Regions from separate parts of the Streptomyces sp. NPDC093546 genome, predicted to be linked through region 2. Evidence: riboswitches for the same ligand, from Rfam matches in the RefSeq annotation. Region 2 holds a riboswitch; each other region holds the start of a gene.
The links. Region 2 has a riboswitch for thiamine pyrophosphate ahead of ACIRNI_RS02550 (thiamine ABC transporter substrate binding subunit). Riboswitches for the same ligand answer to the same signal wherever they lie in the genome.
Positions count from the first base shown of each region.

Region 1: linked by a shared signal. The riboswitch ahead of thiC (phosphomethylpyrimidine synthase ThiC) and the one ahead of ACIRNI_RS02550 (thiamine ABC transporter substrate binding subunit) in region 2 are both predicted to bind thiamine pyrophosphate.
Region 3: linked by a shared signal. The riboswitch ahead of thiO (glycine oxidase ThiO) and the one ahead of ACIRNI_RS02550 (thiamine ABC transporter substrate binding subunit) in region 2 are both predicted to bind thiamine pyrophosphate.

Region 1 covers NZ_JBIWJG010000002.1:157,186-167,271, reverse strand. Annotated here, with positions in the region: gene ACIRNI_RS03865 (cupin domain-containing protein) at 1-132, shown strand, start outside; gene ACIRNI_RS03860 (DUF5326 family protein) at 295-513, shown strand; gene ACIRNI_RS03855 (SsgA family sporulation/cell division regulator) at 794-1,228, shown strand; gene ACIRNI_RS03850 (YibE/F family protein) at 1,243-2,598, opposite strand; TPP riboswitch at 2,671-2,805, shown strand; gene thiC (phosphomethylpyrimidine synthase ThiC) at 2,799-4,580, shown strand; gene ACIRNI_RS03840 (hypothetical protein) at 4,650-5,504, opposite strand; gene ACIRNI_RS03835 (metallophosphoesterase) at 5,664-6,761, opposite strand; gene ACIRNI_RS03830 (LacI family DNA-binding transcriptional regulator) at 6,955-8,061, opposite strand; gene hisC (histidinol-phosphate transaminase) at 8,499-9,572, shown strand; gene ACIRNI_RS03820 (cyclophilin-like fold protein) at 9,598-9,972, opposite strand.
Region 2 covers NZ_JBIWJG010000001.1:573,722-583,807, reverse strand. Annotated here, with positions in the region: gene ACIRNI_RS02565 (glutamate--cysteine ligase) at 75-1,214, opposite strand; gene ACIRNI_RS02560 (ABC transporter ATP-binding protein) at 1,302-2,318, opposite strand; gene ACIRNI_RS02555 (ABC transporter permease) at 2,321-3,940, opposite strand; gene ACIRNI_RS02550 (thiamine ABC transporter substrate binding subunit) at 3,973-5,070, opposite strand; TPP riboswitch at 5,147-5,258, opposite strand; gene rlmN (23S rRNA (adenine(2503)-C(2))-methyltransferase RlmN) at 5,288-6,400, opposite strand; gene ACIRNI_RS02540 (phosphatidate cytidylyltransferase) at 6,556-7,725, opposite strand; gene frr (ribosome recycling factor) at 7,725-8,282, opposite strand; gene pyrH (UMP kinase) at 8,388-9,152, opposite strand; gene tsf (translation elongation factor Ts) at 9,313-10,086, opposite strand, start outside.
Region 3 covers NZ_JBIWJG010000004.1:261,726-271,811, forward strand. Annotated here, with positions in the region: gene ACIRNI_RS10870 (sulfite oxidase-like oxidoreductase) at 1-114, shown strand, start outside; gene ACIRNI_RS10875 (DUF4396 domain-containing protein) at 144-701, opposite strand; gene ACIRNI_RS10880 (deoxyribonuclease IV) at 783-1,631, opposite strand; gene pknB (Stk1 family PASTA domain-containing Ser/Thr kinase) at 1,638-3,566, opposite strand; gene ACIRNI_RS10890 (thiazole synthase) at 3,688-4,482, opposite strand; gene thiS (sulfur carrier protein ThiS) at 4,486-4,686, opposite strand; gene thiO (glycine oxidase ThiO) at 4,683-5,936, opposite strand; TPP riboswitch at 5,934-6,046, opposite strand; gene ACIRNI_RS10905 (NAD(P)/FAD-dependent oxidoreductase) at 6,159-7,379, shown strand; gene ACIRNI_RS10910 (Rv2175c family DNA-binding protein) at 7,515-7,880, shown strand; gene thiE (thiamine phosphate synthase) at 7,978-8,628, shown strand; gene metF (methylenetetrahydrofolate reductase [NAD(P)H]) at 8,749-9,666, shown strand; gene ACIRNI_RS10925 (hypothetical protein) at 9,718-10,086, shown strand, end outside.

The sequences.
Region 1 (10,086 bases), on a different contig from region 2:
ACGGTGGGGCTGGAGACGACGCAGGTGGGGCGGGGCAGTGTGGTGTACGTCCCGGCCGGTGTGCCGCACAAGTTCCACCACATCACCGAGGACCTGCGGGTGCTGGTGGTGTTCTCTCCGCCCGAGAGCTGAGCCCGGCCGCGAAGTCGCCCTGAATCCGTCAGTCCCTAGGGGAAGGATCAGGGAAGAGCGAGGGGCGCGGAGCCCCCGCCGGCCGCCTCCGCGCGCCTAGCATCGAAGGCGTCAAGGTCCACAGATCCGGCGGCGCAGAGAGACGAGGCAGGGACGATGGCGGTGAAGGAGCTTCTGGCGGGGCTGCCGTGGTGGGTGAAGTGGGTTGCCATACCCCTCATCGCGGTGCTGGTCTTCGGTGGTCTGATCGCGAGCGCGGTCGTCATGCTGGTCGGGTTGCTGTTCAAGGTGCTGGTCTTCGTCGCGCTCGTCGGCGGACTGATCTACGTCGTACGGAAGTTCACGTCGTCGTCATCCTCGTCGTCCCGCAGCGACTGGTGACGGCAGCGGTCTCGCCATTCCCCGTATCCGGCCATCTGCACGGGTGTTAGCCCGGGCGGGGGAACGGCCCCCGCGAAACCCCGCCCCGGCAGGAGGCTGCCCATAGAGTGGCAGCCTTCCTCGGCGACACGGCGCGGCTGTGCAGAATCGTCGCAGCAAGATCGAGTCGCCCGCAGTACCAGAAAACTCACTCCTTGTGATCCTCTAGTCCCTCCAGGACGATGACGATTAAACCAAGAGGGCGTTGTTCACCACTGCTTCATCCACTGCGGGGTACATGATGCGCGAGTCGGTTCAGGCCGAGGTCCTGATGAGTTTCATCGTTTCCGAGGAGCTCTGCTTCAGGATTCCGGTCGAGCTCGGGTACGAGACGAAGGATCCCTTCGCGGTCCGGATGACCTTCCACCTGCCCGGGGACGCCCCGGTGACCTGGGCGTTCGGACGCGAGTTGCTGCTCGACGGGATCAACGCACCGAGCGGCGAGGGAGACGTCCACATCGCGCCGACCGGGCCGGAGGACCTGTCGGACGTCAGCATCCGCTTGCAGGTCGGCGCCGACCGGGCGCTCTTCCGTGCGAGCGCGCCGCCGCTGGTGGCGTTCCTGGACCGCACCGACAAGCTGGTGCCCCTGGGGCAGGAGCTCACGCTCGGTGACTTCGAGCAGGACCTGGAGGATGCGCTCGGCCGGATCCTCGCCGAGGAGAACGCCGGCTGACCCTCCAGGGCCGGTCACCTCTTGCGCCGGCGGCCCCGGCCGCCCCGGCCCGTCGCGGCCGTCGCGGCGGCGGGCCCCGGCGCTCCGGCGTCGCCCGGCCGGTCGGCGGAGACGACGAGCGCGGCCAGTGCGGTGGTGACCGGCACCGAGGCGACCAGCCCGATCGAGCCGACGAGCGTCCGTACGATCTCCTGGGCCACGATCTCGCTGTTGGCGACCGTCCCCACGCTGCTCTGCGCGATGGAGAAGAGCAGCAGCAGCGGGAGCGCCGCGCCCGCGTACGCCAGCACCAGCGTGTTGACCACCGAGGCGATGTGGTCGCGGCCGATGCGGATACCGGCCCGGTACAGCGCCCGCGGGCCCATCGACGGGTCCGCCTGGTGCAGTTCCCACACGGCCGACGTCTGGGTCACCGTCACATCGTCGAGCACGCCCAGAGAACCGATGATCACGCCGGCCAGCAGAAGACCCGACATGTCGATGTTCGGGTAGAGCCCGTGAATCAGGCCGGTGTAGTCGTCGGTGTTGCCGGTGAGCGACGCCCAGCCGATGAAAGCGGAGCCCAGCAGGCCGATCAGAAGCAGCGAGATGAGCGTGCCCAGCACCGCCACCGATGTCCGCGCGGTCAGGCCGTGGCACAGGTAGAGCGCCATCAGCATGATCGCGCTCGACCCCACCACCGCGACGACCAGCGGGTTGGACCCCTGCAGGATCGCCGGGAGGATGAAGAGCGTCAGGACGAGGAAGCTCAAGGCGAGGGCGGTCAGCGCCATCAGGCCGCGCATCCGGCCGACGGCCACCACTGCCAGCGCGAAGACGCCGGCGAGCAGTGCCACCGGGATCCTGCGGTCCACGTCCGTGACGGAGTACTGCAGGTCGCGGGGCGCGTCGGGCGCGTACGCCACCACGACGCCCTGGCCCTCGTCCAGTTGGCGGGGCGAGTCCGGCTGGACCACCTCGACGAACGTGCGGCCCTTGTCCTTGCCCGTGGTGACCTCGACCGTCGCCTTCGCGCACTTGCCCTGCTGGGCGTTGACCGCCTCGCGCCCCTGGGGCGTCGTCGTGTCGCCGGTCGGGGGGACCTGAGCGGCGTTCACGTCCTTGCAGTCCACCCGCTCGACGCGGACGACCGTGCCCTGCTCGGTCTGCCGGTCGAAGCCCACACCGGTGCGTTCGTGGGCCGGGGCGCCGCCCGGCCACAGGATGGCGAGACCGACGACGACCGCCGTGGCGAAGGGGATCAGTACGGCCGCGATGACCTTGCGCAGATGCCGGGATACCGGCGCGGCAGGGCCGTGGCTGTGCGCATGACCGTGCGCATGACCGAGTGCGTGCCGGTCCGGCTCAGGTGTCTCGTGCGAGGAAGTCACGGACCGATCATCGCAAGAACGTGGGGCCCCCTCTGTTCAGCGCGGCCGCAAGGACGCTAGCGTGGTGACACCTTTTGCACACGCGGGAGCTCGGAGCACCGGGCTGAGAGGGCGCTGATCTCCGTACGAGACGTACGGGAAACGCTGCGTCGACCGCCGAACCTGTTACCGGGTAATGCCGGCGTAGGGAGTAGGTCACGATGACCGTTCAGGACGCACGCACGCCTGCCTCGAACCAGAACGACGAGGCCGGGAAGTCCATCGGATGGCACAAGGGATACCTCGAGGGCTCGCGCCCCGACCTCCGCGTGCCGGTCCGCAAGGTGCACCTCACCAACGGCAAGGACGTGACGCTGTACGACACGTCAGGGCCGTACACCGATCCGAATGTCGAGACCGACGTACGCCGCGGCCTGCCGCCGCTGCGGGAGAACTGGATCATCGGGCGCGGCGACACCGAGGAGTACGCCGGCCGCCCGGTCCGCCCCGAGGACGACGGGATCAAGCACACCTCGCCGCGCGGCGGGCTGCGCAACCTCGACGCCGTCTTCCCGGGCCGTCCGCGCCAGCCCCGCCGGGGCCGTGACGGACAGGCGGTGACGCAGCTCGCGTACGCCCGCCGCGGCGAGATCACGCCGGAGATGGAGTACGTCGCGATCCGCGAGAACGTCTCCCCGGAGGTCGTCCGCGAGGAGATCGCGGCGGGCCGCGCGGTGCTGCCGGCGAACGTCAACCACCCGGAGATCGAGCCGATGATCATCGGCAAGCGGTTTCTGGTGAAGGTCAACGCCAACATCGGCAACTCCGCGGTCACCTCGTCCATCGAGGAGGAGGTGGAGAAGATGACCTGGGCCACCCGCTGGGGCGCCGACACGGTCATGGACCTCTCCACCGGCCGCAACATCCACACCACCCGCGAGTGGGTGCTGCGCAACTCGCCCGTCCCCATCGGCACCGTGCCGCTCTACCAGGCGCTGGAGAAGGTCGACGGCAGGGCCGAGGAGCTGACCTGGGACATCTACAAGGACACGGTCATCGAGCAGGCCGAGCAGGGCGTCGACTACATGACCGTCCACGCCGGCGTGCTCCTGCGGTACGTGCCGCTGACGGCGCGCCGCAAGACCGGCATCGTCTCGCGCGGCGGCTCCATCATGGCCGCGTGGTGCCTGGCGCACCACAAGGAGTCGTTCCTGTACGAGAACTTCGAGGAGCTCTGCGAGATCCTCGCCGCGTACGACGTGACGTTCTCGCTCGGTGACGGCCTGCGGCCGGGCTCGATCGCGGACGCCAACGACGAGGCGCAGTTCGCGGAGCTGCGGACGCTCGGCGAGCTGAACCAGATCGCCAAGCGGCACAACGTCCAGACGATGATCGAGGGCCCGGGCCATGTCCCGATGCACAAGATCAAGGAGAACATCGACCTCCAGCAGGAGATCTGCGAGGAGGCGCCGTTCTACACGCTCGGCCCGCTGACCACCGATGTCGCGCCCGCCTACGACCACATCACCTCCGGTATCGGCGCCGCGATGATCGCCTGGTGGGGCACCGCGATGCTCTGCTACGTCACGCCGAAGGAGCACCTCGGCCTGCCGAACCGGGACGACGTGAAGACCGGCGTCATCACGTACAAGATCGCCGCGCACGCGGCGGACCTGGCCAAGGGGCACCCGGGCGCGCAGGAGTGGGACGACGCGCTGTCGGACGCGCGGTTCGAGTTCCGCTGGGAGGACCAGTTCAACCTGGCCCTCGACCCGGACACGGCGCGGGAGTTCCACGACGAGACGCTGCCCGCCGAGCCGGCGAAGACCGCGCACTTCTGCTCGATGTGCGGTCCGAAGTTCTGCTCGATGAAGATCTCGCAGGACATCCGGCGGGAGCACGGCGGGGATCTCAAGCAGGACGAGATCGAGGCCGGTATGGCGGAGAAGTCCGCGGAGTTCGCCGCCGCCGGGAACCGGGTCTACCTGCCGCTGGCGGACTGACCCCGCGGCGACCCGCTCACGCGGGTGCGAACGGATGTTTCACGTGAAACACGCGCCCCGGTGCACCGGTCATTCCGACCGGTGCTCGGGGCCGCCGAAGTCCCGGCCCCCGAACTCCGGACCGGCGAAGTCGGGGCTGGTGAAGTCCGGGCTGGTGAAGGCCGGCCGCGTCGCCGAACCGCCCTCGCTCGGGCTGGAGAAGTCCGGCCCGCTGTAGCCGACCTTCGGGATCCGCCCGAGCGGGCGCGGCGGGACGCCGGAGGTCGGGTCTGCGCTCGGGTCGGCCAGGGCGTCGCGCAGGAACGGCAGGATGCCCCGCTCCAAGAGGGCATGCCGCCATGCCTCTCGCGCCCGGCCGATCTCGTCCGGCAGTTCACCTCCGGGCTCCTGGGCGGGCACCTGCGTCGAGCTGTTGCGCAGGGCCGTGATCAGCAGGCCGATGGCGGCGATCAGGATGCCGAGCGCCGTGACTCCGGCGAAGAACCACCCGGCGGTCAGCAGCGGCTTCGCGAACGACGGCGCCGGGTCGAGGGCCATGAGCAGATAGCCGACGAGCAGGAAGATGAGCGCGGCGGTGCCGGCGAGCACCGGTGCGAGCACGGTGACGACGACACCGAGCCCGGCGCCCGGGCCGTCCGCCGAGTCGTCGCCGGAGCCGGACAGCAGGGAGTCGATGGCGGACAGGCGCGTGGGCGTACGCGACTCCTCGCGCACCTTTACGAAGTGGTCGTACTCGGCGGCGGCGGCCGCGGTGATGAGCGCCGTCGCGTTCAGGGCCATGGTGCGCAGCTGTTCGGCGTTGAGCCGCTGCCCGATCGCGGCGAGTTCCGGACGTTCGTGCGCGTTGCGCAGTGCCTCGTCGAGGAGGCGCTCGTACTCGGAGCGGTCCTCGGTCAGCAGGTGCGGAGCGCTGTTCATGTGCATCCCCCGATGCTCCGTAGGGCCGGTTTGCCCGCGTAGAACGGGCAGTTGGGCGGAAACGGAGGAGAGCCTGCTACGGATGACCCGATGGTAGAGCGGTTATGGCGGGGGGTGACAGAGGAATTCCGGAAATCGCCGGCCCGGCTCGGGACGAGTTATGGCTCAGTTGTACAAGGGGAGCTGCACGACCAGCAGCTTTCCGGCCATGGTCACCCCGCCGTCCATGGCGATCGCGAGCCCGTCCGCGTACACGTGCGGCCCCTCGACGGACGGGCCGCCGCCGTCCTCGCCGTCCTCGGATCCCACTTCCCCGAGCAGGTACGGGATCGGGCTGTGGCCGTGGACGATGCGCTGTCCGCCGTAGGCCGCCAGCAGCTCGCGTACGGCCATGGGGCCGCCCTCGTCCCGGAAGGCGAAGCGCTTGGTGAGCTTGCGGAACAGGTCCCAGCACTCGTCGGCGTCGTTGCGGGTGAGGATCTCGTGAACGGTGTCGTTGACGTCCTCGATGGTGGAGCCGTACTCCAGGTAGGCGGTGGTGTCGGAGTGGAGCAGCAGGTGGCCGTCCTCCTCGACGATCGCGTCCAGCCGGGACATCCACTGGAGGTGGACGTCCTGGAGCCGGTCCATGTCGCTCTTCTGGCCGCCGTTGAGGAGCCAGGCGGCCTGGAAGGTGGCGGTGCCCGCGCCGGAGTTGACCGGGGTGTCGCCGAACCGCTTGGCGCCGATCAGCAGCAGCTCGTGGTTGCCCATCAGGGCCTTGCAGTAGCCGCCGGCCGCCGCGGCCTCGGCGGACAGCCGCATGACGAGGTCGATGACGCCGATGCCGTCGGGGCCCCGGTCGGTGAAGTCGCCGAGGAACCAGAGGCGGGCGTTGCCCGCGGCCCAGTGCCCGTCGGCGTCGATGAGCCCCTGCTCGCGCAGCGCGGCGATCAGCTCGTCGAGGTACCCGTGGACGTCTCCGACCACGTACAGCGGGCCGGGGCCCGGGACGGGGGCCGGGGCCTGCTCGGGGAGGGCGGCCGGGGCCGGCGGCGGGGCGGTGGCGACCTGCACGGTGTCGCCTCGGTTGATCACCGGGAGGTCGCGCTCGGTGGGCGTGTACCCCTCCGGGAACTCCCCCTCCGGGAAGGCGTTGCCGGGGTGCCCGGCGTGACCCTGCACCGGCACCTGCGCATACGGCGGCACGCGGAAGTCACGCAACGTCGCCGTCCGCACCACGGGTCCTTGACCGGCCCCCTGAGTCATCGACCCCTCCACCACCGTCGCGACGCCCTACACCTGGCAGACCGGCCTGGTCGGGGCGGCCCGCGGTGTCGTCCGCCCATCATAGGAATGAGGCCCCAGCTGTGTGACGCACCAGGGGTGGTGAATCCGGGTCCACCCCTGAGCTACTGGCTGTTTCGCCCCAATTGGGAAGATCTGCCCCTGGTCTTGGCGCGGGGCAGGTCCGCGTTCACTCCTGGGAGGGCGATCGGGGAGGGCTGACGGTCGTACGGGTGGAGCGCCGCTGGGACGACGTCCGCACGATCAGCTCGGTCGGTATGACCTGCTCGAGCGGGCGGTCGGAGTCGATGCCCTCGATGGCGTCGATGAGGAGCTGCACGACCGCGGTGCCGATCCGGCGCGGCTTGAGGGAGAGCGTGGTGACGGGCGGCTCGGTGGCGGCGTACACGGTGGACTCGCTGCAGCACACCAGGAGCAGGTCGTCGGGGACGCGCAGCCCGTAGCGCCGCGCCGCCGCGAGCAGGTCGGTGCCGTTGGGGTCGAAGAGGCCGTAGACGGCGTCGGGGCGGTCCGGGCGGGCGAGCAGCCGGTCGGCCGCGACGGCGCCGGCGCACGGGTCGTGGGCCGGGTACGCCTCGTAGACGGGGTCCTGTCCGACCCGCTCGCACCAGTTGAGGTACGCGGTGGTGGAGAGCCGGGTGTAGGTGTCGGTGCTGGTGCCGGTGAGCAGGCCGATCCGGCGGGCGCCGGCGGCGGCGAGGTGGTCGAGCAGGTCGAGGACGGCGGCTTCGTGGTCGTTGTCGACCCAGGCGGTCACCGGGAGGGTGCCCGCGGGGCGGCCGTCGGAGACGACCGGCAGGCCCTGGCGGACGAGCTCGGTGACGACCGGGTCGTGGTCGGAGGGGTCGATGACGACGGTGCCGTCGAGGGCGACGTTCGACCAGACGTCATGGCGGGAGGTGGCGGGCAGGATGACCAGGGCGTAGCCGCGGGCGAGCGCGGCGGAGGTGGCGGCCCTGGCCATCTCGGCGAAGTACGCGAATTCGGTGAAGGTGAAAGGTTCATCCCCGTAGGTGGTCACGGTCAGGCCGATGAGGCCGGACTTGCCGGTACGGAGCGTGCGGGCCGCGGCGGACGGGCGGTAACCCAGTCGCTCGGCGACCTCGCGGACATGGCGGCGGGTGGCGTCCGGGAGCCGGCCCTTGCCGTTGAGCGCGTCGGAGACAGTCGTAATGGAGACCCCGGCTGCGGCGGCCACGTCCCGGATGCCCGCTCGCCCCTGCCGGCTTCCCCGGGTCTGTGCCCGGCTCACCTGGTGCTTCCCTGCTGCTGTCATGGCGAGCCGATAGTAGGGCGAGGGCGGCCGGTCGAGCCGGTCGCATATTCACCCGTTGACAGGGACGTTTCTGCATGGTCTGGACCCCCAACACCCTTGAAAACCAAGGCTGTTCGGCCGGTAGGCATGGCTCCGCAACTTTCCGGTGCGTATGAGCCTGCCACATGCCCGAGGTCCGGGAGCGGGCTCAACTCACCACTACGGGGGATGCGCGCCACGGCGTGAGCCACCGGCGCGCGCCACCCTGCCGTGCGCCCCTCCCGGCTTCCCTCGCGTCTCCCTCCCCCTCTCCGCCCGTGTGTCACGACGGTTGCCCACAGGGCATTCGCAGGGCGGCGGAATCCTCATAAGGTGAGCAGTATTGGTGGTACGGACGGTCGAGGAGGATCACGGTGAGCGAGACGAGCGGGACGAGCGGCGCGAGCGGTACGGGCCCGATGCTGCGGGCCGCGCTGGACGACATCCCCACCTACAAGCCGGGCAAGCCCGCCGCGGCGCCCGTCCCTGGTGGCCCGGTCGCGTACAAGCTGTCCTCGAACGAGAACCCGTACCCCCCGCTGCCGGGCGTGATGGAGGCCGCGGTCGCCGCCGCGTCCGGTTTCAACCGCTACCCGGACGCGACGTGCGCCGGCCTGATGGCCGAGATCTCCGAGCGGTTCGGGGTGCCCGTGTCCCACCTGGCGACGGGCACCGGCTCGGTGGGCGTGGCCCAGCAGCTGGTGCAGGCGACGGCCGGCCCCGGCGACGAGGTGCTGTACGCGTGGCGCTCCTTCGAGGCGTACCCGATCATCACCCGGATCAGCGGTGCCACGCCGGTGCAGGTCCCGCTCACCGACGGCGATGTGCACGACCTGGACGCGATGGCGGAAGCGATCACCGACCGGACGCGGCTGATCTTCGTCTGCAACCCCAACAACCCCACCGGCACGGTGGTGCGGCGGGCGGAGCTGGAGCGGTTCCTGGACCGGGTGCCGGCCGGTGTGCTGGTGGTACTGGACGAGGCGTACCGCGAGTTCATCCGCGACAGCGACGTGCCCGACGGGATCGAGCTCTACCGTGACCGGCCGAACGTCTGCGTGCTGCGGACGTTCTCGAAGGCGTACGGCCTGGCCGGGCTGCGGGTGGGCTTCGCCATCGCCCACGAGCCGGTCGCCGCGGCCCTGCGCAAGACGGCGCTCCCCTTCTGCGTCAGCCAGCTGGCGCAGGACGCGGCGGTGGCCTCGCTGCGCGCCGAGGATGAGCTGCTGGGGCGGGTGGGCTCGCTGGTGTGCGAGCGCACGCGGGTGTACGAGGGGCTCGTGGCCCAGGGGTGGACGGTGCCCGAGACGCAGGCGAACTTCGTCTGGCTGCGCCTGGGTGAGGCGACCGTGGCCTTCGCGGAGGCCTGCGACGAGGCGGGCGTGGTCGTGCGGCCGTTCCCCGGCGAGGGTGTGCGGGTGACGATCGGCGAGAGCGAGGGGAACGACATCTTCCTGCGGGTGGCGGAGTCGTTCCGCAAAGAGCGGTTCTGACGGAACCGGAGACGGAGGCCGCGGGCTAGTCGCCGGCGAGCTCGACGCGGATCGGGTCGCCGTCACGGACGGTGGCGAGGACGCGCGGGTCGCCGTCGAGGCTGCCGAGCAGGTTGCACGGGCTCGCGAGGCGGCATTCGTCGCCGCGCGAGATCGGTGTGGGCCCGTACGGGAGGGCCAGCGCGTCGCCGTCGGTCCAGAAGGCGACGGTGCCCGGCTCCACGACCTGGCGGGCGTCGGGCTCCCGGGGCGCGGAGACGGGAGTGTCGAAGTAGACCTCCTCGCCCCAGGTACGGGCGGTGGAAGTGATCGGGAGAACCCCTGCGAGCGCCTTGCTCGTGGGGGTTTCTTCGATGGTCGCGGTGGTGTGGCCGGCGGGCCAGGAGATGCGGATCTTCATACGGAAATTCAACAATATGTTGAAGTTCTAGGGAAGAGGCACCCCCGGGTGTGGCTACGGATTCCGTGTGAGTCATAATTGCTTGTGATTGTGAACGCATTCACAAGCTCGCCT
Region 2 (10,086 bases):
GACGGTCGCCGGCCACTGCGCCACGCCTACGCCGTCCCGTCTCGCGCCGGGGACCGCCCGGTGCGCAGGTCCCGTCAACGCCCGCCCGGATCGGGGAACCCCTCCGCCCGCGTCTGCTCGACCAGCCACCGCACGGCGCCGGCGAGCGAACCCGCCGCGGCGGCCGCGGCGCGCTGCCGGGCGGCCCCGCAGCCGTGGCGCAGGAGCCACCGCAGCCCCGCGTCCACCAGGTCGGCGTCCCCGTGGTCCGTGAGCGCCGGACGGGCGTACGCGACCATCCGCTCGGCCAGCAGCGGCGCGGCGACGGCCTTCCCGGTGGCCACGTCGAGCCCCATGCCGCCCAGCCCGTCCCGGGCCGCCCGCCAGTAGGCGGCGCGCAGCAGCTCCGCCGACGGCGCGGGCGTGGGCTCGCCGCGCTCGCCCTCCCGCAGCGCCACCGCGACCAGGGCGCGTACCAGCGCCGCGAGGAACGCCGACTCGGCCGCGGTGCCGGTCGTGTCGGCGACGCGCACCTCCAGGGTGGGCAGCCGGGACGAGGGGCGCACGTCCCAGAAGACGGTCCCGCGATCGATCAGTGCGCCCGCCTCCTCCAGGGCGCCGAGGACGTCCTCGTAATGCGCGGGCGAGTGGAAGTACGGCGGCGGCCCGGCCACCGGCCAGCGTGCCCAGGCGAGCGCGCGCCAAGCGGCGTAGCCGGTGTCGCGGCCCGCGAAGTACGGGGAGTTGGCCGCCAGCGCGAGCAGCACCGGCAGCCAGGGGCGGAGGCGGTTGCCGACGTCGAGGGCGCGGGGCAGGTCGGGGATGTCGATGTGCACCTGGAAGGCGCACATCGACATCTCGTCGTGGAGGGCGCGGTAGGTCGCCGTGCCCTCGGCGAACCGCTGCCCCTCGGTGACGGGCGGCGGGACGACGTCGCCGAGCACGGGCAGTCCGGAGGCGACGGCCCGCAGGCCCTCCCGCTCGGCGGCGCGCGCGACCGTGCGCCGCAGGGCGAGCAACTCCTGGCCCAGGTCGCGGGCGTGGAGGTGCGGGGCGCTCTTGGTCTCCACCTGGAGCGTGGTGATCTCGGCGGAGAACCGGCCGGCCGCTCCGTCCGCGTCGCTCGCGCAGTGCTTCAGGACGTCCGGGGCGCCGGGTGCGGCGGCCAGGGTCGCGGCGTCGACGAGGAGGAGCTCCTCCTCGACGCCCATCGCCAACGTGCCGTACCCGTCCATGGACCCTCCAGCCGTGAGCCGGGTGCCGTGCGGAACGTGCCCACCATGACAGGGGCCTGACGGACCGTCAACGACGTGCCCGCCGCCTCAGTCCAGCACCACGACCTCGTCCGCCGCGAACGTCACCCCGACCACCGCGCCCTCCTCGGGCGCGTCGCGCAGCGCGCACTCCGCCTCCAGCGGCGGGCCGGACTCCGGGCGGAGCCGGACGGCGACGTGGTGGCCGCGGAAGGTGCGGGCGTCGACCTCGCAGCGCAGGCCGTCCGCCGGGTCGCCGAGCCGGACGCCGGCGGGGCGGACCAGTAGGCGGGTGGCGCCCTGCGGGGCACCGGCGGGCACCGGGACCTTGCCCCAGGCGGTGTCGGCCGCCTCGCCGGCGACCGTCGCCGCCACCACGTTGTCGAAGCCCAGGAAGCGGGCGACGAACTCGGAGGCCGGGCGGCGCCACACCTCCAGCGGCGTACCGCTCTGCTCGACGCGCCCGTCGCGCATCACCACGACCCGGTCGGCGAGCGCGAACGCCTCGCCCTGGTCGTGCGTGACGGCGAGCACCGTCGTCCCGAGCCGCCCGAACAGGTGCCGCAGCTCCACCACGAGCCGCTCCCGCAGCCCCCGGTCCAGCTGCCCGAGCGGCTCGTCGAGCATGAGCAGCCGCGGGCTGGGCGCCAGCGCCCGGGCGAGGGCCACGCGCTGCTGCTCGCCGCCGGAGAGCGCGGCCACCGCCCGGCGCCCGGCGCCCGGCAGGCCCACCAGCTCCAGCAGCTCGGTCACGCGCGCGGCCTGTTCCGGCCTGGCGGCGCCGCGCATGCGCAGCCCGAAGGCGACGTTTCCGGCGACGTCCCGCTGCGGGAAGAGCTGGTGGTCCTGGAACATCAGCCCGACGCCGCGCCGGTGGACCGGCACGCCCGCCTGGTCCGCGCCGTCCAGCAGCACCCGGCCGCCGTCCACGGGCTGGAGCCCGGCGACGACCCGCAGCAGGGTCGACTTGCCGCTGCCGCTCGGGCCGAGCACGCACACGATCTCGTGGTCGGCGACCGCCAGGTCCACCGCGTCGAGGGCGGCGCGGGCCCCGAAGCGTACGGTCACGCCGTCAAGGCGCAGCATGGTCAGAACTCCCCGGAGCGGTTGACACGGATACGTTCGAGCAGCAGCAGCGCCACCGCGCACACCACCATCAGGATCGTCGACAGGGCCATGGCCTGGCCGTAGTTGAGCTCCCCGGGCCGGCCGAGGAGCCGGGCGACGGCCACCGGCAGCGTCGGGTTGTCGGGCCGCGCGATGAAGACGGTCGCGCCGAACTCGCCCAGCGACACGGCGAACGCGAACCCGGCCGCCACCAGCAGCGCCCGCCGCACCAGCGGCAGGTCGACCTCGCGCCACACGCGCCACGGCGACGCCCCGAGCACGGCCGCCGCCTCCCGCAGCCGCTCGTCCACGGCCCGCAGCACCGGCAGCATGGTCCGTACGACGAAGGGCACGCCGACGAGGGCCTGGGCCAGCGGCACCAGGATCCACGACGAGCGCAGGTCGAGCGGCGGCTCGTCCAGCGTGATGAGGAAGCCGAAGCCGACGGTGACGGCGGACACGCCGAGGGGCAGCATCAGCAGCGCGTCGAAGCCGCACACCAGCCGCCCGGCCCGCCGGGTGAGCGCCGCGGCCGCGAGCCCCCCGACGGCCAGCGCGATCGCGGTGGCGGCGAGCGCGTACTCCAGCGAGTTCCCGATCGCCTCGACCGGCGGCACGAGGAAGGTCCCGCCGCCCGCGTCGGCGTCCCCGAGCGTCCGGTAGTAACCGAGCCCCCCGTCGAAGGAGCGCTGCACCAGCACGGCGAGCGGCAGCACGAGCAGCAGCGCGATCGTCACGAGGACGGTGCCCAGCAGCGTCCACTGCCCGGCCCCGCGCGGCCGCCGCGCGGTCATGGCGGCGTCCACCAGCTTCAGCGCGGTCTCCCGCCTGCGTACCGTCCAGGCGTGCACGGCGAGGACGGCGCCGACGGCCGCGAACTGCACCAGCGTGAGCACGGCCGCCGTCTCCAGGTCGAGCAGCTGCGCGGTCTGCCGGTAGATCTCCGCCTCCAGCGTGGCGTACGCGGGCCCGCCGAGGATCTGTACGACGCCGAAGGAGGTGTACGTGAAGAGGAAGACCATCAGGGCGGCGGCGGCCACGGCGGGCGCGAGCGCGGGCAGGGTCACCCGCCGCCACGCCCCGAAACGGGAGGCGCCGAGCACCCGCGCGGCCTCCTCCTGGCGCGGGTCGAGCTGCGCCCACAGGCCGCCGACCGTGCGGACGACGACGGCGTAGTTGAAGAAGACGTGCGCCAGCAGGATCGCCCACACGGTGGTGTCCAGCCGCACGCCCCACAGCTCGTCCAGGAGCCCGCCCCGCCCGACGAGCGCGAGGAACGCCGTGCCGACGACGACGGTCGGCAGCACGAACGGCACGGTGACGACCGCCCGCAGCACGCCCTTGCCGCGGAAGTCGAAGCGGGCGAAGACGTACGCGCCGGGCAGCGCGACCAGCAGGGTCAGCGCGGTGGAGGCGAGCGCCTGCCAGGTGGTGAACCAGAGCACGTCCAGGATGTCCGGGCGGCCCAGCACCTCGCCGAGCCGCCCGAACTCCCAGGTGCCCTCCCCCGTCCGCAGGCCCCGGCCGACGATCGCGGCGACGGGGTAGGCGAAGAAGAGGGCGAGGAACGCCACGGGCAGGACCATGAGCCCCGCCCGCAGCGCGCCGCGCCTGAGGGTGCCGCGGGAGACGCCTACTTCAGGACGAGCGAGGACCACGACCGGATCCACCCGTCACGCTTCTCGGCGATCTTCTCGGGGGCGACGGTGTGCGGCTTGTCGACCGTCACGCCGTGCTTGGTGAACAGCTCCGGCAGCGCCGCGTCCTTGGCGACCGGGTTCACGAACATCTGGAGCGGCATGTCGTCCTGGAACTTCTTGCCGATCATGAAGTCGATCAGGGCCTTGCCGCCCTCCGGGTTCTTCGCGCCCGTCAGCAGGCCGACGAACTCGGTCTGGCGGAAGCAGGTGCCGGTGGAGACCCCGGTCGGCGCCTCGGCCGGCTGCGGGTCGGCGTAGAGCACCTCGACCGGCGGGCTGGAGGCGTACGACACGACGAGCGGCCGGTCGCCCTTGGCCTGCTTGCCGCCGGCCGAGCCGGAGAACTCCTGGTTGTAGGCGAGCTCCCAGCTGTCGACGACCTTGACGCCGTTGGCCTTCAGCTTCTTCCAGTAGTCCTGCCAGCCCTCGTCGCCGTACTGGGCGGCCGTGCCGAGCAGGAAGCCGAGGCCGGGCGAGGAGCGCTCCGGGTTCTCGACCACGAGGAGGTCCTTGTACTGCGGCCTGGCGAGGTCGTCGAAGGTCTGCGGCGGCGCGAGCTTCTTGTCCGCGAAGTACTTCTTGTCGTAGTTGACGCAGATGTCGCCGGTGTCGACGGGCGTGACGCGGTGCTTGTCCTTGTCGAGCTGTACGTCTGCGGGGACCCGGTCCAGGCCCTTGGCCTCGTACGGCTCGAAGAGGCCGTTGTCGAGGGCGCGCGACAGCAGGGTGTTGTCGACGCCGAAGAAGACGTCGCCCTGCGGGGCGCCCTTGGTGAGGATCGCCTTGTTGACGGCCTCGCCGGCGTCGCCGCTCTTCAGCACCTTGACGGTGTAGCCGGTCTCCTTGGTGAACTCCTTCAGGACCTCCTTGGAGGCGTTGAAGGAGTCGTGGCTGACGAGCGTCACGGTCTTCGACTTCGTACCGCCGCCGTCGGACGCCTTGTCCGAGCCGCCGTCGCCGCAGGCGGTGAGCGTCGTGACGCCCAGCGCGGCGGCGAGGGCGCCGACCGTGATCTTCTTGGTGGTGCTCACTGAGATTCCTCCTGGGGGTGTCCAGGAAGAGACGCGGCCCCGCCCACCCCTCGGAGGGATGGGCAGGGCGCAACAGCTCGAGTAACGACCGAACTTCCTACCCAGAATGACCTGGGCGAGGTTCAGAGGGTCTGCGGCCTGGACGGCTGCCGCACTCTCAGCGCTGTGGCGCTCCCCTGTCGGAATATGCAGGTGTGTTCGAGCTCAGAGTACAAGCTCAGCGTTCGGCGGCCGCGAGCTGTCCACAGGCGCCGTCGATCTCCTGCCCGCGGGTGTCACGGACGGTGACCGGTACGCCGTGGGCGGCGATCGCCTCGACGAACGCCTTCTCGTCCTCGGGGCGCGAGGCGGTCCACTTCGAGCCGGGGGTCGGGTTCAGCGGGATGAGGTTGACGTGGACGCGCTTGCCCTTGAGGAGGCGGCCCAGCAGGTCGCCGCGCCAGGCCTGGTCGTTGATGTCGCGGATGAGGGCGTACTCGATGGAGACGCGGCGGCCGGACTTCTCGGCGTACTCCCAGGCGGCGTCCAGCACCTCGCGGACCTTCCAGCGGGTGTTGACGGGGACCAGGGTGTCGCGCAGCTCGTCGTCGGGGGCGTGCAGCGAGACGGCGAGGCGGCACTTGAAGCCCTCGTCGGCGAAGCGCAGCATCGCGGGCACGAGGCCGACGGTGGAGACGGTGATGCCGCGCTGCGACAGTCCGAGGCCGTCGGGCTCGGGGTCGGTCAGCCGCCGGATGGCGCCCACGACCCGCTTGTAGTTGGCGAGCGGCTCACCCATGCCCATGAAGACGATGTTGGAGAGGCGGGCGGGGCCTCCCGGCACCTCGCCGTCCCTGAGCGCCCGCATGCCGTCGACGATCTGGTGCACGATCTCGGCGGTCGACAGGTTCCGGTCGAGGCCGGCCTGGCCGGTGGCGCAGAACGGGCAGTTCATGCCGCAGCCCGCCTGCGACGAGATACACATCGTCACGCGGTCCGGGTAGCGCATGAGGACCGACTCGACGAGCGTGCCGTCGTGCAGCCGCCACAGGGTCTTGCGGGTGGTGTCGTCGTCGCACGAGATGTGCCGTACGACGCTCATGAGGTCCGGCAGCAGCTCGGCGGCGAGCTTCTCGCGCGAGGCGGCCGGGATGTCGGTCCACTCGGCGGGGTCGTGCGCGTACCGCGCGAAGTAGTGCTGGGACAGCTGCTTGGCGCGGAACGGCTTCTCGCCGATCGCGGCCACCGCTTCCTTGCGCTCGGCGGGCGTGAGGTCGGCGAGGTGCCGCGGCGGCTTCACGGCTCCGCGGGGCGCGACGAAGGTGAGCTCTCCCGGGGCGGGGCGTGGCATGACCTGGTACTCCTCAGTAAAGACGAGGCCGCGGGAGCTGAGCCGGGGGACCTCACCGGATGATCCCCGCCTGTGGGTACGGGGCCGAAAGGGCCCGCCGCCTCGATGCGACGAGCCCTTCCAGGGTAACCGGACGGCGGTTCGGCCTGTTCCTGTCAGCCGGCGCCGACGAACAGCACCAGCAGCAGCCACACCACCGGCGCCGTCGGCAGCAGCGAGTCCAGCCGGTCCATGATGCCGCCGTGGCCCGGGAGCAGGGTGCCCATGTCCTTGATGCCCAGGTCCCGCTTGATCATCGACTCGCCGAGGTCGCCGAGCGTGGCGCTCACCGCGACCGCGAGGCCCAGCAGCAGGCCCTGCCACCAGGTGCCGCCGTCGATGGCGAACTCCATGCACAGGGCGCCCGCCGCCATGGCGAACGCCACCGCGCCGACCAGGCCCTCGCGCGTCTTGCCGGGGCTGATGCGCGGCGCGAGCTTCCGCCTGCCGAAGCGCCAGCCGACCGCGTACGCGCCGGTGTCACTGACCACGGTGAGCAGCAGGAAGGTCAGCACCCGCCACGACCCGTCGTCGGCGGTGAGCATCAGCGCCACGAAGGTCGCCAGGAACGGCACGTAGAAGGCGGCGAAGAGGCCGGCCGTGACGTCCTTGAGGTAGCCCTCGGGCGGTTCCGTCATCCGCCACACCAGCACGGCGAGCGCGGTGAGCGCCATCGCCACCCACGCGCCCTCGGCGCCGCGTACGTACCCGGCGACGACCATCGCCACGCCGCCCAGCGCGAGCGGCACGAGCGGGGCCTTGATGGACTTGCGCTCCTGAAGGCGCGAGGTCAGCTCCCACAGCCCGACCACGACGGCGACCGCGATGACGCCGACGAACACGTCCTTGAGGATGAAGAGCGACGCGATGATGACCGCGCCGAGGCCGACGCCGACCCCTATGGCGGCCCTCAGGTCGCGCCCGGCCCGCTTCTTCTGCTGGGGCCGGTGGGGCGGACCCGGCTGCTCCGGAGGCTGCGTCGCTCCCGACGGCGGCGTGGGCATGGGCTCCTGCGGCATCTCGTCACGGAACAGGGGACCGCTCAGCCGAGCGGTCCCCCGGTCACGGTGGTCGTCGTCCTGGTCTCCGCCGACGTGTCCTCCGGCGTGTCCGCCAGGGGGAACATCGGCGGGTACGACGGGCATGGGGCGCGTCCGGCCCGCTTCATGCCCCTCATATGCGGGGCCCGCCGGGGTCCCCGGGGCGTGTGCCCCCGGAGCGTACCCCTGGTCGGGCGGACCCCAGTGGCCGCCTTTCGGCGGGGTCCCCCAGGAAGAGTCGTTCATCAGACCTCGAGCAGCTCGGCTTCCTTGTGCTTGAGCAGCTCGTCCACCTGCGCGACGTACTTGTGGGTGAGGTCCTCGAGGTCCTTCTCGGCGCGACGGCCCTCGTCCTCACCGATGTCGCCGTCCTTGACCGCCTTGTCGAAGGCGTCCTTGGCCTTGCGGCGCACGGAGCGGATCGACACCTTCGAGTCCTCGGCCTTGGTCTTGGCGACCTTGATGTACTCGCGGCGGCGGTCCTCGGTGAGCTCGGGGAACACCACCCGGATGATGTTGCCGTCGTTGCTCGGGTTGACGCCGAGGTCCGAGTCGCGGATGGCCTGCTCGATGTTGCGCAGCGCGCTCTTGTCGAACGGCGTCACCACGGCCATGCGCGCCTCCGGCACGGAGAACGACGCCAGCTGGTTGATCGGCGTGAGGGCACCGTAGTAGTCGGCCACGATCTTGTTGAACATGGCGGGGTGCGCGCGGCCGGTACGGATCGCGGCGAAGTCATCCTTGGCGACCAGGACGGCCTTCTCCATCTTCTCCTCTGCCTCGAGGAGGGTCTCTTCGATCACCACTTGCTCCTGCGTGTCTTGAGTAGGCGCGTCTTTACGCTCTGCACGGTGTCCGACCGGCAGGGCTTTGTCCATCCCCGGGATCAGGGCACCGGGGAGGGTGGGTCAGTTCCTGGTGCCCTGGTCGCTCACGAGAGTGCCGATCTTCTCACCCTTCACGGCACGGGCGATATTGCCCGCCGCGAGCAGTTCGAAGACCAGGATCGGGAGGTTGTTGTCGCGGCAGAGGGTGATGGCGGTGGCGTCGGCGACCTTCAGGTCGCGCGAGAGCACCTCGCCGTACTCCAGCGCGTCGAACTTCACCGCGTCCCGGTTGGTCTTCGGGTCGGAGTCGTAGACGCCGTCCACGCCGTTCTTGCCCATGAGGAGCGCCTCGGCGTCGATCTCCAGGGCGCGCTGCGCGGCGGTGGTGTCGGTGGAGAAGTAGGGCATGCCCATACCGGCGCCGAAGATGACGACGCGGCCCTTCTCCAGGTGGCGGACGGCGCGGAGCGGGATGTACGGCTCCGCGACCTGGCCCATGGTGATGGCGGTCTGGACGCGGGAGTCGATGCCCTCCTTCTCCAGGAAGTCCTGGAGGGCGAGGCAGTTCATGACCGTACCGAGCATGCCCATGTAGTCGGAGCGGGCCCGGTCCATGCCGCGCTGCTGGAGCTCGGCACCGCGGAAGAAGTTGCCGCCGCCGATCACTACGGCGATCTCCGCGCCGTCGCGTACGACCGCGGCGATCTCGCGTGCGATGGCGTGTACGACGTCGGGGTCGACGCCGAGGCCGCCCCCGCCGGCGAACGCCTCACCGGACAGCTTCAGCATGAAGCGTCCGGCCTTTTTGCCGTGGTTGTCGTCGCCTTGTGCGGCGCCCTGATTCATGGAGATCTCCTCGTGCACATACGAAGAAGGCCATTGCCGGGGTAACTGCTCTCCCTAGCGGCAATGGCCTCCTCGTCAGATCTGCGGGCGTCCGGTGCGCTTACGCGCCGACGTCCACGTGGGCCACCCTACTGGGCTGCCCGGTCGATCGCGTACCGGCTCAGATGCCGACCTTGATGCGGGTGAAGCGCTTCAGGGTGACACCGGCCTCGTCCAGGATCTGCTGGACGGACTTCTTGTTGTCCAGCGCGTACGGCTGGCCCAGGAGGGTGGCGTCCTTGAAGAAGCCGTTGAGGCGACCCTCGACGATCTTCGGGAGCGCGGCCTCCGGCTTGCCCTCGGCGCGGGTGGTCTCCTCGGCGACGCGGCGCTCGGCCTCGACGACCTCGGCCGGGACGTCGTCCTTGGAGAGGTACTTCGGGGCGAACGCGGCGATGTGCTGCGCGACACCCTTCGCGACCGCGGCGTTCTCCTTGTCGAGCTCGACGAGGACGCCGATCTGCGGGGGCAGGTCGGGCATGGTGCGGTGCATGTACGCGGTGACGAAGCCGTCGCTGAACTGCGCGAAGCGGTCCAGGACGATCTTCTCGCCGAGGTTGGCGTTGGCCTCGTCGACGTACGCCTGGACGGTCTTGCCGGCCTCGATCTCGGACGCGAGGAGCGCCTCGATGTCGGCCGGGGAGGTCTTGGCGATGTGCTCGGCGATGGCGTGGGCGACGGCCTGGAACTTGTCACCCTTGGCGACGAAGTCCGTCTCGCACTTCAGCTCGACGAGGACACCGGAGGTGTTGTCGTCGGCGATGAGGGAGACGACGGCGCCGTTCTCGGCGGAGCGGCCCTCGCGCTTGGCGACGCCCTTCTGGCCCTTGATGCGCAGGGCCTCGACGGCCTTGTCGACGTTGCCGTCGGACTCGTCCAGCGCCTTCTTGCAGTC
Region 3 (10,086 bases), on a different contig from region 2:
ACCGCCGATCGCCGCGGCTTCTGGGAAGAGCGCGGCTATCACAACATCGGCGACCCGTGGCGGGAGCAGCGGTACTCGTACCAGGAGGAGCCGGGGGACGGCCCGGAGCTGTAATACCCCTCCCGGGTAGGCGGCCGCGCTGGTCAGTGGTGGTACTGGTGCACCACGGCGTGGCCCTTGCCGCGGCCGATCATCCACTTGTTGACCGGTGTGGTGATGACGAAGGCGGCGAAGAGGGCGAAGGCGAGCACTCCCCAGAAGAACGCGTCCGTCAGGTGGGCGTCCATGGCGCCGGGCCAGAGGGCGAGCACGCCGTTGTCGATGATCTCCATGACGGCGATGGAGAGCGTGTCGGCGGCGAGGGCGACCTTGAAGGCGGTCTTGAAGTCGACGCCCGCCTTGAGGATGCCGCGCAGGGTGAGCGCGTAGCCGAAGGTGAAGGCGAGGACGATCGCCAGAGCCATGGTGGGGAGGTTGTCCCAGCCGAGGGCGGTGCCGATGACCATGCCCAGGACCTCGCCGATGGCGCATCCGGTGAGGCAGTGGAGCGTGGCCTGGGCCGCCATGGACCAGCTGACCTTGCCGCCGCCCGTGTGGTGCTGGTGGTGCTCGTGATGCTGGTGCTGCTCGTGGTTCGCGGGCTGCTCGTGGTTCTCGTGGTGCGCGTGCTCGCTGTGCTCCGCGTGGCTGTCGTGTCGCATGAGATCCCCAACGTCCGGTAGCGGTTCCTGCCGACAGCAAGAACCGTATACCCCCCGGGGGTATTCCCTCAAGGGGTCATGTCATCGGAGCTTCTTCAGCCGCTCCACATCCGCCGCGTGGCCCTCCTTCCCGCCGGGTGTCTCGATGATCAGGGGCACACCCTCGGTCGCCGGGTGGCGCATCAGCTCACGGAACGGCTCCTCGCCGATGTGGCCGGCGCCGATGTTCGCGTGGCGGTCCTTGTGGGCGCCCACCACGTCCTTGGAGTCGTTGGCGTGGATCAGCTTCAGCCGTCCTTCCCCGACCGTCTCGACCAGCAGGTCGAGCGTCTGCCGCATGCCGTGCTCGCCGGTGAGGTCGTGCCCGGCCGCGAAGATGTGGCAGGTGTCGAGGCAGATGCCCAGCTTGGGGTGGGCGTCGAGCGCCTCGAAGTACGGGCCGAAGTCCCACGTCCGGGAGCAGAGCGAGGCACCTTGCCCGGCCGTCGACTCCAGCAGCAGGAACGGGTCGTCGTCGTGCGTCAGCTCGTCGAGCAGCGGCAGCATGTGCGTGCGCACCTGCGCGAGGGCCTCCTCGCGGGGGCGGCCCCCGGTCGCCGAACCGGTGTGCACCACCACGCCCAGCGCGCCGATCTGCCGGGCGCGGCGCAGCGAGTGGCGGAGCGATGCCACCGAGTACTCGACGGTCGCCTCGGTGTGGGAGCCGAAGTTGATCAGGTACGGCGCGTGGACGTACGCCGGTATCCCCTCGGCGGCGCACTCGGCGCGGAACAGCTCGTCCTGCGCCGGGTTCCCGGCGGGGGTCGCCCAGCCGCGGGGGTTGGCGACGAAGACCTGGACGGTCTCGGCGCCGAGCTCGCGGGCGTACGACAGGCCGGTCTTGGCGAGGCCGCCGGCCACGGGGACATGGCCGCCGACGGGGTTGCGCATGGGTGCTCAGATTCCCTTGGTCTTGATGGTGATGGTGCTGCCCTCGGGCGCCTTCTCGCCGCCCGGCACCGACTGGCCGCTCACGGTGTCGCTCAGGAAGGGGAAGGCCTTCTCGACCTCCACCCGGAAACCGGCGGCCTCCAGCTCGCGCCGTGCGTCGTCGACGCTGTCGCCCGTGACGTCGGGCACGGCGATCATGCGGGGGCCCTTGGAGACGGTGAGCGTGACCGTGTCGCCCTTGGCGGCCTGGCGGCCGTCGGCGGGGGACTGGCTGGCGACGGCGCCCGCGTCCTGGGCCGAGTGCACCCGTTCGGGGGCGACCTTCACGGCGAACCCGGCCGCCTCCAGCGTACGGGTGGCATCCCGGACCGGGTCGCCGGTGACGTCCGGAACGTCGACCGGGGCGCCCCGGCTGACCACGAGGGCGACGGCGGAGTCGGGGTTGCGCTTCGTGCCGGGTGCCGGGTCGGTGCTGATCACCGCGCCCTGCTCGATCTCCCGGCTGAATGCCTTGGTGACCACGCCGGGCGCGAGACCGGCCTTGGTCAACTCGCGCTTCGCTTCGGCGAGCGGCTTGCCCTCGAGGCCGGGGACCTTCACGATCTCGGGGCCGCGGGAGATGGTGAGCGTCACGGAGCCGTTGTCGCGGATCCGCTCGCCCGGGGCGGGGTCGCTGGCCATGACCGTGCCCCGCTCGTAGGCGCTGCTGTAGACCCGCTTGACGCCCTTCACGTCGAGGCCGGCGTCCGTCAGCCGCTGCTCCGCCTGCGCCTGGGTCTGGCCCAGGAGCGTCGGGACGCGGGTGAACTGCCCCGAGTTGATGTACCAGACGCCCGCGCCGACACCCAGGACGAGGAGGACGGCCACGAGGGCGGCGATCATCCCGCGCCGGGGGGTGCGCACCGCCGCCGGCCGCTCGGGCCGCGGGGCCGGCGGCGGCACCTCCAGGCGGCTGGTGTGCTGGACCGGCTCCTGTGGTTCGGGCAGCGGACGCGCGATCACGCTGGTGACGTCCTCCGGACCGCCGTCGCCGCCGTTCCCGGCGCCTGCCGGCGTGTGCGTCTGCGGCGGGTCCAGATCCAGCTGCTCGTCGCCGAGCGCGGCCCGGGCCTCGCGGGCGTGCGCGAGGAGCGCCACGGCGTCGTACGGGCGGGCCTCGGGGTTGCGGGCCGTGGCCAGCGCCACCAGCTCGTCCAGCTCCACCGCGAGCCCCGGCACGGCGGCGGACGGGGCCGGCACGTCGGCGTTCAGGTGCTGGTAGAGGACCTGGGCGGGCGTGTCGCCGGAGTGCGGCTTGGCGCCGGTCAGCATCTCGTACAGGACCACACCGCACGCGTACACATCGGTACGGGTGTCGGCGGCGCCGTCCTCGATCTGCTCCGGCGCCAGGTACGACACGGTGCCGAGCACCGATCCGGTGGTGTTGGTGGCGGCGCCGACGGCCCGTACGAGCCCGAAGTCGGCGACCTTGACCCGGCCGTCGTCCCCGATCAGGACGTTCTCCGGCTTCATGTCCCGGTGGACGAAGCCCGCCCGGTGGGCGGCGCCCAGCGCGGCGAGCACCGGCTCCAGGATGTCGAGCGCGGCCCGCGGGCGCAGTGCGCCGCGCTCGCGCAGCACGTCGCGGAGGGTGCAGCCCGCGACGTACTCCATGGCGAGGTACACGTAGGCCCCGTCGGCGCCCTGGTCGAAGACCCCCACCACATTCGGGTGCGAGAGCCGCGCCACGGACTTGGCCTCGCGGATGAAGCGCTCGACGAAGGTCGCGTCCGTCGCGAGGGCGGGGTGCATCACCTTGAGCGCGAGCACCCGGTCGAGCCGGGTGTCCAGGGCCCGGTACACCGTGGCCATGCCCCCGACGGCGATGCGCGCCTCGACTCGGTAGCGGCCGTCGAGCAGCTGGCCCACGAGCGGGTCGTGCAGGGTCGTATCCACCCGCCCGAGTCTACGAGCCCGCACCGACACCCCCGCCGCCCCGTACGGACCCCCGGCGCGACTGCAGCCGAGCTGTGACACCGCCGACGGCCCACGGGCCCGGCGGTGTCACACGCGCAGGTCAGAACGCCGGCCGCTCCGGGTCCAGGACCGCGCGCCCCTCCCGCGGGGACGACGCCTCCGCGAAGTGCCGGCGCGGGATCCTCCCGGCGCGGTACGCGAGGCGGCCCGCCTCGACCGCGTGGCGCATCGCCTCGGCCATCAGCACCGGCTCCTGCGCCCGCGTCACCGCCGACGCCAGCATCACCGCCGCGCACCCCAGCTCCATGGCGAGCGCCGCGTCCGACGCCGTACCGGCGCCCGCGTCCAGGATCACCGGCACGCGCGCGTGCTCCACGATCAGCTGGAAGTTGTGCGGGTTGCGGATGCCGAGCCCCGAGCCGATCGGCGAGCCGAGCGGCATGATCGCCGCACAGCCGACGTCCTCCAGCCTGCGCGCGAGCACCGGGTCGTCGTTGGTGTACGGCAGGACCGTGAAGCCGTCGTCGACCAGCGTCTCGGCCGCGTCGAGCAGTTCGACGGGGTCGGGCAGCAGCGTCCGCTCGTCGGCCACCACCTCCAGCTTGATCCAGTCCGTGCCGAGCGCCTCCCGCGCGAGCCGGGCCGTCAGGACCGCCTCGCCCGCGGTGAAGCAGCCCGCGGTGTTCGGCAGGACACGGATGCCCAGCTTGTCGAGGACGGACAGGACCGAGCCCCGGACGGTCGGGTCGAGCCGGCGCATGGCCACGGTCGTCAGCTCGGTGCCGCTGGCGGCGAGGGCGCGTTCCAGTACGTCGAGGCTGGGCGCCCCGCCCGTACCCATGATCAGCCGGGAGTCGAAGGCGGTCCCGGCGATGGTGAGACGGTCGTCCGCCATGGTTCAGCCCCCCTGGACCGCGGTCAGGACCTCGACGCGGTCGCCGTCGCCGAGCAGCGTCCCGGCCCACTGGCTGCGCGGGACGACGGTCTCGTTGACGGCGGCGGCGACACCGGACGGCGCTGTGGTGAGGGTGGCGACCAGCGCGTCGAGCGTGGTCGGGGCGGCGAGCTCGCGGGCCTCGCCGTTCACGGAGACGTTCATGACACTCCAACCGGAGAGACGGAAGAGACGGAAGAGACGGAAGAGGGGGCAGAAGCGGGGGAGGAGGCGGTCGTGGAGAAGCGGTCCGGGGCGAACGGACGCGCCTGTTCCGGCAGCTCACCGCTCACCAGCACCTCGGCCATCACGTCCCCCGTGACGGGCGTCAGCAGCACCCCGTTGCGGTAGTGCCCGGTCGCCAGGTGCAGGCCCGGCAGGGCGCTCGGGCCCAGCAGCGGCGCGTTGTCGGGGGAGCCCGGGCGCAGCCCCGCGCGGGTCTCGGCCAGCGGCAGCTCGGTGATGCCCGGCACCAGCTCGTGCGCGTCGCGCAGCAGCTCGTAGACCCCGCCCGCGGTGACCGTGGTGTCCCAGCCGAGCTCCTCGCTCGTGGCGCCTACGACGAGCTCGCCGTTCTCGCGCGGCACCAGGTAGACATGGCTGCCGCGCACAACCGCCCGTACCGTGCGGGAGAGGAACGGCGCGTACGCGCGCGGCACCGTCAGGCGCAGCACCTGCCCCTTGACGGGCCGTACCGGCGGAAGCACATCGTCCGGTACGCCGCCGAGCCGGCCGCTGAGGCTCCCCGCGGCCAGCACCACCTGATCGGCGGCGAGTTCCGTGCCGTCCTGCAAGGCCGCCCCGGCCGCCCGCTCCCGTACCACCGTCAGCCGCTCCGCCCAGCCGCGGTGGAAGACCACCCCGGCCCGCTCGCACGCGGCGACCAGGGCCGCCGCGAGCCGCCGCGGATCGACCTGGTGGTCGCCGTCCACCCGCAGCCCGCCGCGCACGCCGGGCGCCAGCATGGGCTCCAGGCGGCGGCACTCGCGGCCGTTGAGCCACTCGGACTCCAGGCCGCAGCGGCTCTGCAGCGCGTGCAGCTCGCGCAGATGGGCGCGGTCGTCGGCGTCCAGCGCGACGGCCAGCGTGCCGCACGCGCGGTAGCCGACGTCGAGGCCGCCCGACGCCTCCCGGAGTTCGGCGACGAAGTCCGGGTAGCGGCGCGCCGACGCGAGGTTGAGGGCGAGGAGCGTCTCCTCGCCGTAGTGGAGCTCGGTGACCGCGGCGAGCATGCCCGCCGCGACCTGGGCGGCCCCGCCGCCCGGCTCGGGGTCGACGACGGCGGTGCACAGCCCCCGCCGCGCCGCCCGCCAGGCCGTGACCAGGCCGATGATCCCGCCCCCGATGACGAGGACATCCGAGACGGCCGAGCCTGTACGTGTCGATTCCGTACGTGTCGATCCACGTGGATGCATGGGCGTCCAGCCCCTCCCTTCGCCGGCATGACCCGGATCAGGTTCGTACGGTCGGAGGCCGTCCAGCCTCCCTCTCAGCCCGGTGCGTCCGGGCTCCCGCGAGTGCTCTACGGCGGCCAGCCTAACCCGACCGCTCAACGGGCAGTAAGGGTGTCTTCACTCTGGCCCGACAACGCGTCACCTACGTATGGTGATCGCGTGAGCGAGCGGATGCATACAGAGATGCATACAGAGCGGCCCGCGGCCGAGCGGCGCGTCGTCATCGTCGGAGCCGGAATAGCCGGCGTACAGACCGCGGTGGCCCTGCGCGAACAGGGCTTCACGGGGCCGGTGCTGCTGATCGGCGCCGAGCCGCACCAGCCGTACGACCGCCCGCCGCTGTCCAAGGCGGTGCTGCTCGGCACGGCGGAGGGCTCCGCCTTCGAGGTCGACTTCGAGGCCCTCTCCATCGACCTGCGCCTGGGCCTGTCCGTGACCGGCGTACGCCCCCTCGCGCACGAGATCGACACGGAGGAGGGACCCGTTCCCTACGACGTGCTGGTCGTCGCGACCGGCGCCGTGCCCCTGGCGCTGCCCGGCTCCGAGGGCGTCCCCGGCGTCCATCTGCTGCGCACCCTCGACGACGCCGAGCGGCTGCGCCCCGTCCTCGCCGAGCAGCACGACATCGTGGTCGTCGGCGCCGGCTGGATCGGCGCCGAGTTCACCACGGCCGCCCTCGGGGCGGGCTGCGCGGTGACGGTCGTGGAGGCCGCGGAACGGCCGCTGGCGGGCGCCCTGCCGGCCGAGGTCGCCGCTCCGATGGCCGACTGGTACGAGGAGGCCGGCGCCAAACTCCTGACCGACGCGCGCGTGGGGCACGTCGAACCGGGCGAGGTGGCCCTGGAGGACGGCCGGATCCTGCCCGCCGGGGCGGTGGTCGTCGGGATCGGCGCCCGGCCCGCCACCGACTGGCTGACCGGCTCCGGCATCGCCCTCGGCACCGCCGGCGCCGTCCTCGCGGACGACCACCTGCGCACCTCCGTGCCCGATGTGTACGCCGTCGGCGACTGCGCCTCCTTCCCCTCCGCCCGCTATGGCGAGCGGCTGCTGGTCCACCACTGGGACAACGCCCTCCAGGGGCCGCGCACGGTCGCGGCCGGGATCGTGGGCGAGGCGCCGCACCCGTACGACCCGGTGCCGTACTTCTGGTCCGAGCAGTTCGGCCGCTTCGTGCAGTACGCGGGCCACCACGGGGCCGCCGACGCGATGGTGTGGCGCGGCGATCCGGCCGGTGCCTCCTGGTCCGTGGCGTGGCTGCGGGAGAACGTCCTGGTCGCCCTGCTGGCGGTCGGCCGCCCCCGGGACCTCGCGCAGGGCCGCAAGCTGATCGAGGCGGGCACACCGCTCGACGCGGAGCGTGTCGCCGACCCGTCCGTAGCCCTGAAGGCCGCGGCTCTGGCGTAGGTGCAGGTCGTGTCTCGCTGGTTCCGTGGCTCCGTGGCTCCGTGGCTCCGTGGCTCCGTGGCTCCGTGGCGCTTGCGACGCGCCCTCGGCCCAGCCCGGGTACCGCGTGTCAGTCCGGGATGGCACGCTTGTCCCGTGACCGAGATTGACGCAAAGATCGATGCTCTCGTCCCCGCCTGGCTCCACCTGCCCGACATCGCGGAAATGCTGGATGTCGAGGTGACGCGCGTGCGGCAGCTGGTCAAGGAGGGCCAGCTGATCGCCGTGCGCCGCGGTGAGAACCGGACGCTGCAGGTCCCTGCCGCCTTCATCAAGGACGGCAAGGTCCTCAAGGGCCTCTCCGGGACCCTGACGCTGCTGCGGGACGACGGCTTCACCGACGAAGAGATGCTGGAGTGGCTCTTCACCCCCGACCCGTCCCTGCCGGGCACGCCCGCGCAGGCGCTCAGCGAGAATCGCGGCACGGAGGTGAAGCGCCGAGCCCAGGCGCTCGCCGTCTGACGAACCGAACGAATACCGACACCAGGTGGTGTACGGGCCGGCCCGCGCTCGCGCGCGGCCGGTCCGTGCACCACCGCACCAACGGGGGGAACCTCTGATGGCCACCGCACGCGCGCTCCTGTCCGACGCCCGGCTGTACCTGTGCACGGACGCCCGGAAGCGCCAGGGGGACCTCCCCGAGTTCCTCGACGCCGTGCTCGCCTCCGGTGTGGACGTCGTCCAGCTGCGGGACAAGGGCATGGAGGCCGGCGAGGAGCTGGAGCACCTGGAGGTGTTCGCGGACGCCTGCCGCCGCCACGGCAAGCTGCTCGCGGTGAACGACCGGGCCGACGTGGCGCACGCCATCGGCTCCGACGTGCTGCACCTGGGCCAGGGTGACCTGCCGGTTCCGGCCGCGCGCGCGATCCTCGGCGACCAGGTGCTGATAGGCCGCTCCACGCACGGCGAGGCGGAGGTCGACGCGGCGGTCGCCGAGCCCGGCGTCGACTACTTCTGCACCGGGCCCTGCTGGCCGACGCCCACCAAGCCCGGGCGGTACGCGCCGGGGCTGGACCTCGTCCGGTACGCCGCGTCGCTGGACCAGCGGCGGCCCTGGTTCGCGATCGGCGGCATCGACGCGGACAACCTGGACCAGGTCCTGGACGCCGGTGCGCGCAGGATCGTCGTCGTACGCGCGATCACCGAGGCCGACGACCCGGCGGCCGCGGCGGCGTCGCTGGCCAAGCGGGTGCGCGAGCGGGCCGCCTGAACCGGTCCTCCGAGGGGGCGCGGGCCCCGATTTGTCCGATGGGTGGACAACAACCCGGCAAAACGGACGAATTCACCTGCTCCGGTTGGGTGACGGACCCGCCGTCGTTAACCTGCCCGTATGGCCCTTGGCACACCCTCAACCAGGACAGATCGCGCCCACACCGTGCGCGATCTGCTCGCGACCGGCAAGACGACGTACTCCTTCGAGTTCTGGGCGCCCAAGACCGAGAAGGGCGAGCGGAACCTCTGGAACGCGCTGCGCCGGGTCGAGGCGGTGGCGCCGAGCTTCGTCTCCGTGACCTACGGAGCCGGCGGCTCCACCCGTGCCGGGACCGTCAAGGCCACCGAGCAGATCGCCGCCGACACCACCCTCACGCCCGTCGCGCACCTCACCGCGGTCGACCACACCATCGCCGAGCTGCGCAACATGATCGGCCAGTACGCCGACGCCGACATCCGCAACATCCTCGCCGTCCGGGGCGACCCGCCCGGCGACCCGATGGGCGAGTGGGTCCCGCACCCGCAGGGCGTCAGGTACGCCGCCGACCTCGTCCGGCTGATCAAGGAGTCCGGCGACTTCTGCGTGGGCGTCGCCGCCTTCCCGGAGATGCACCCCCGCTCCACCGACTGGGACACGGACATCCGCCACTTCGTGGACAAGTGCCGGGCGGGCGCCGACTACGCCATCACCCAGATGTTCTTCAACCCGGAGGACTACCTGCGGCTCCGCGACCGGGTCACGGCCAAGGGCTGCGAGACGCCGATCATCCCGGAGATCATGCCGGTGACGAACGTCAAGCAGATCGAGCGATTCGCCCGGCTGAGCAATGCGCACTTCCCGCCCGCCCTGAAAGAGCGCATCCTCGCCGTCAAGGACGATCCGGCCGCTGTACGCTCCATTGGCATCGAGTTCGCAACGGAGTTCGGCGCTCGTCTGCTGGCCGAGGGTGTCCCCGGGCTGCACTTCATCACGCTGAACAACTCCACTGCGACGCTCGAGATCTACGAAAATCTCGGACTGCACACGCAGTCCTGACCGGCCGTACCCGCCACGTCCCGGGGCGGCGGCCGTACGAGAGGGGCGGGCATGGGCTGGACGGTCCTCTACATCGCGTTCGGAATCGTCGCGCTGTGGCTGCTCGGTGAAGTGCTCCTGCAGTACAAGGCCCGGCTGCGGTGGCGCCTGCTCGCCTTCGCCGGCTTCCTGGGCGTGGTGCTGGGCGTCCTGCTGCCCTCCGTCACGGTGATCATCGGGGGCGCGCTGGCGTTCGCCGTCGGCCAGACGTACGTCACGCTCTCCTTCCGGCGCGGCTTCTCCACGGGCTGGGCGCTCGGCGGTCGCCCCGGCGCGAGCCGCCGTCGCCGGGGCGGGGGAAGCGCCGCCGCGCCCACGCTGGAGGTCACGGACCTGGCGTACGACACGCCCGAACCGGCGCCCGAGGCCGGGCCCGCCGAG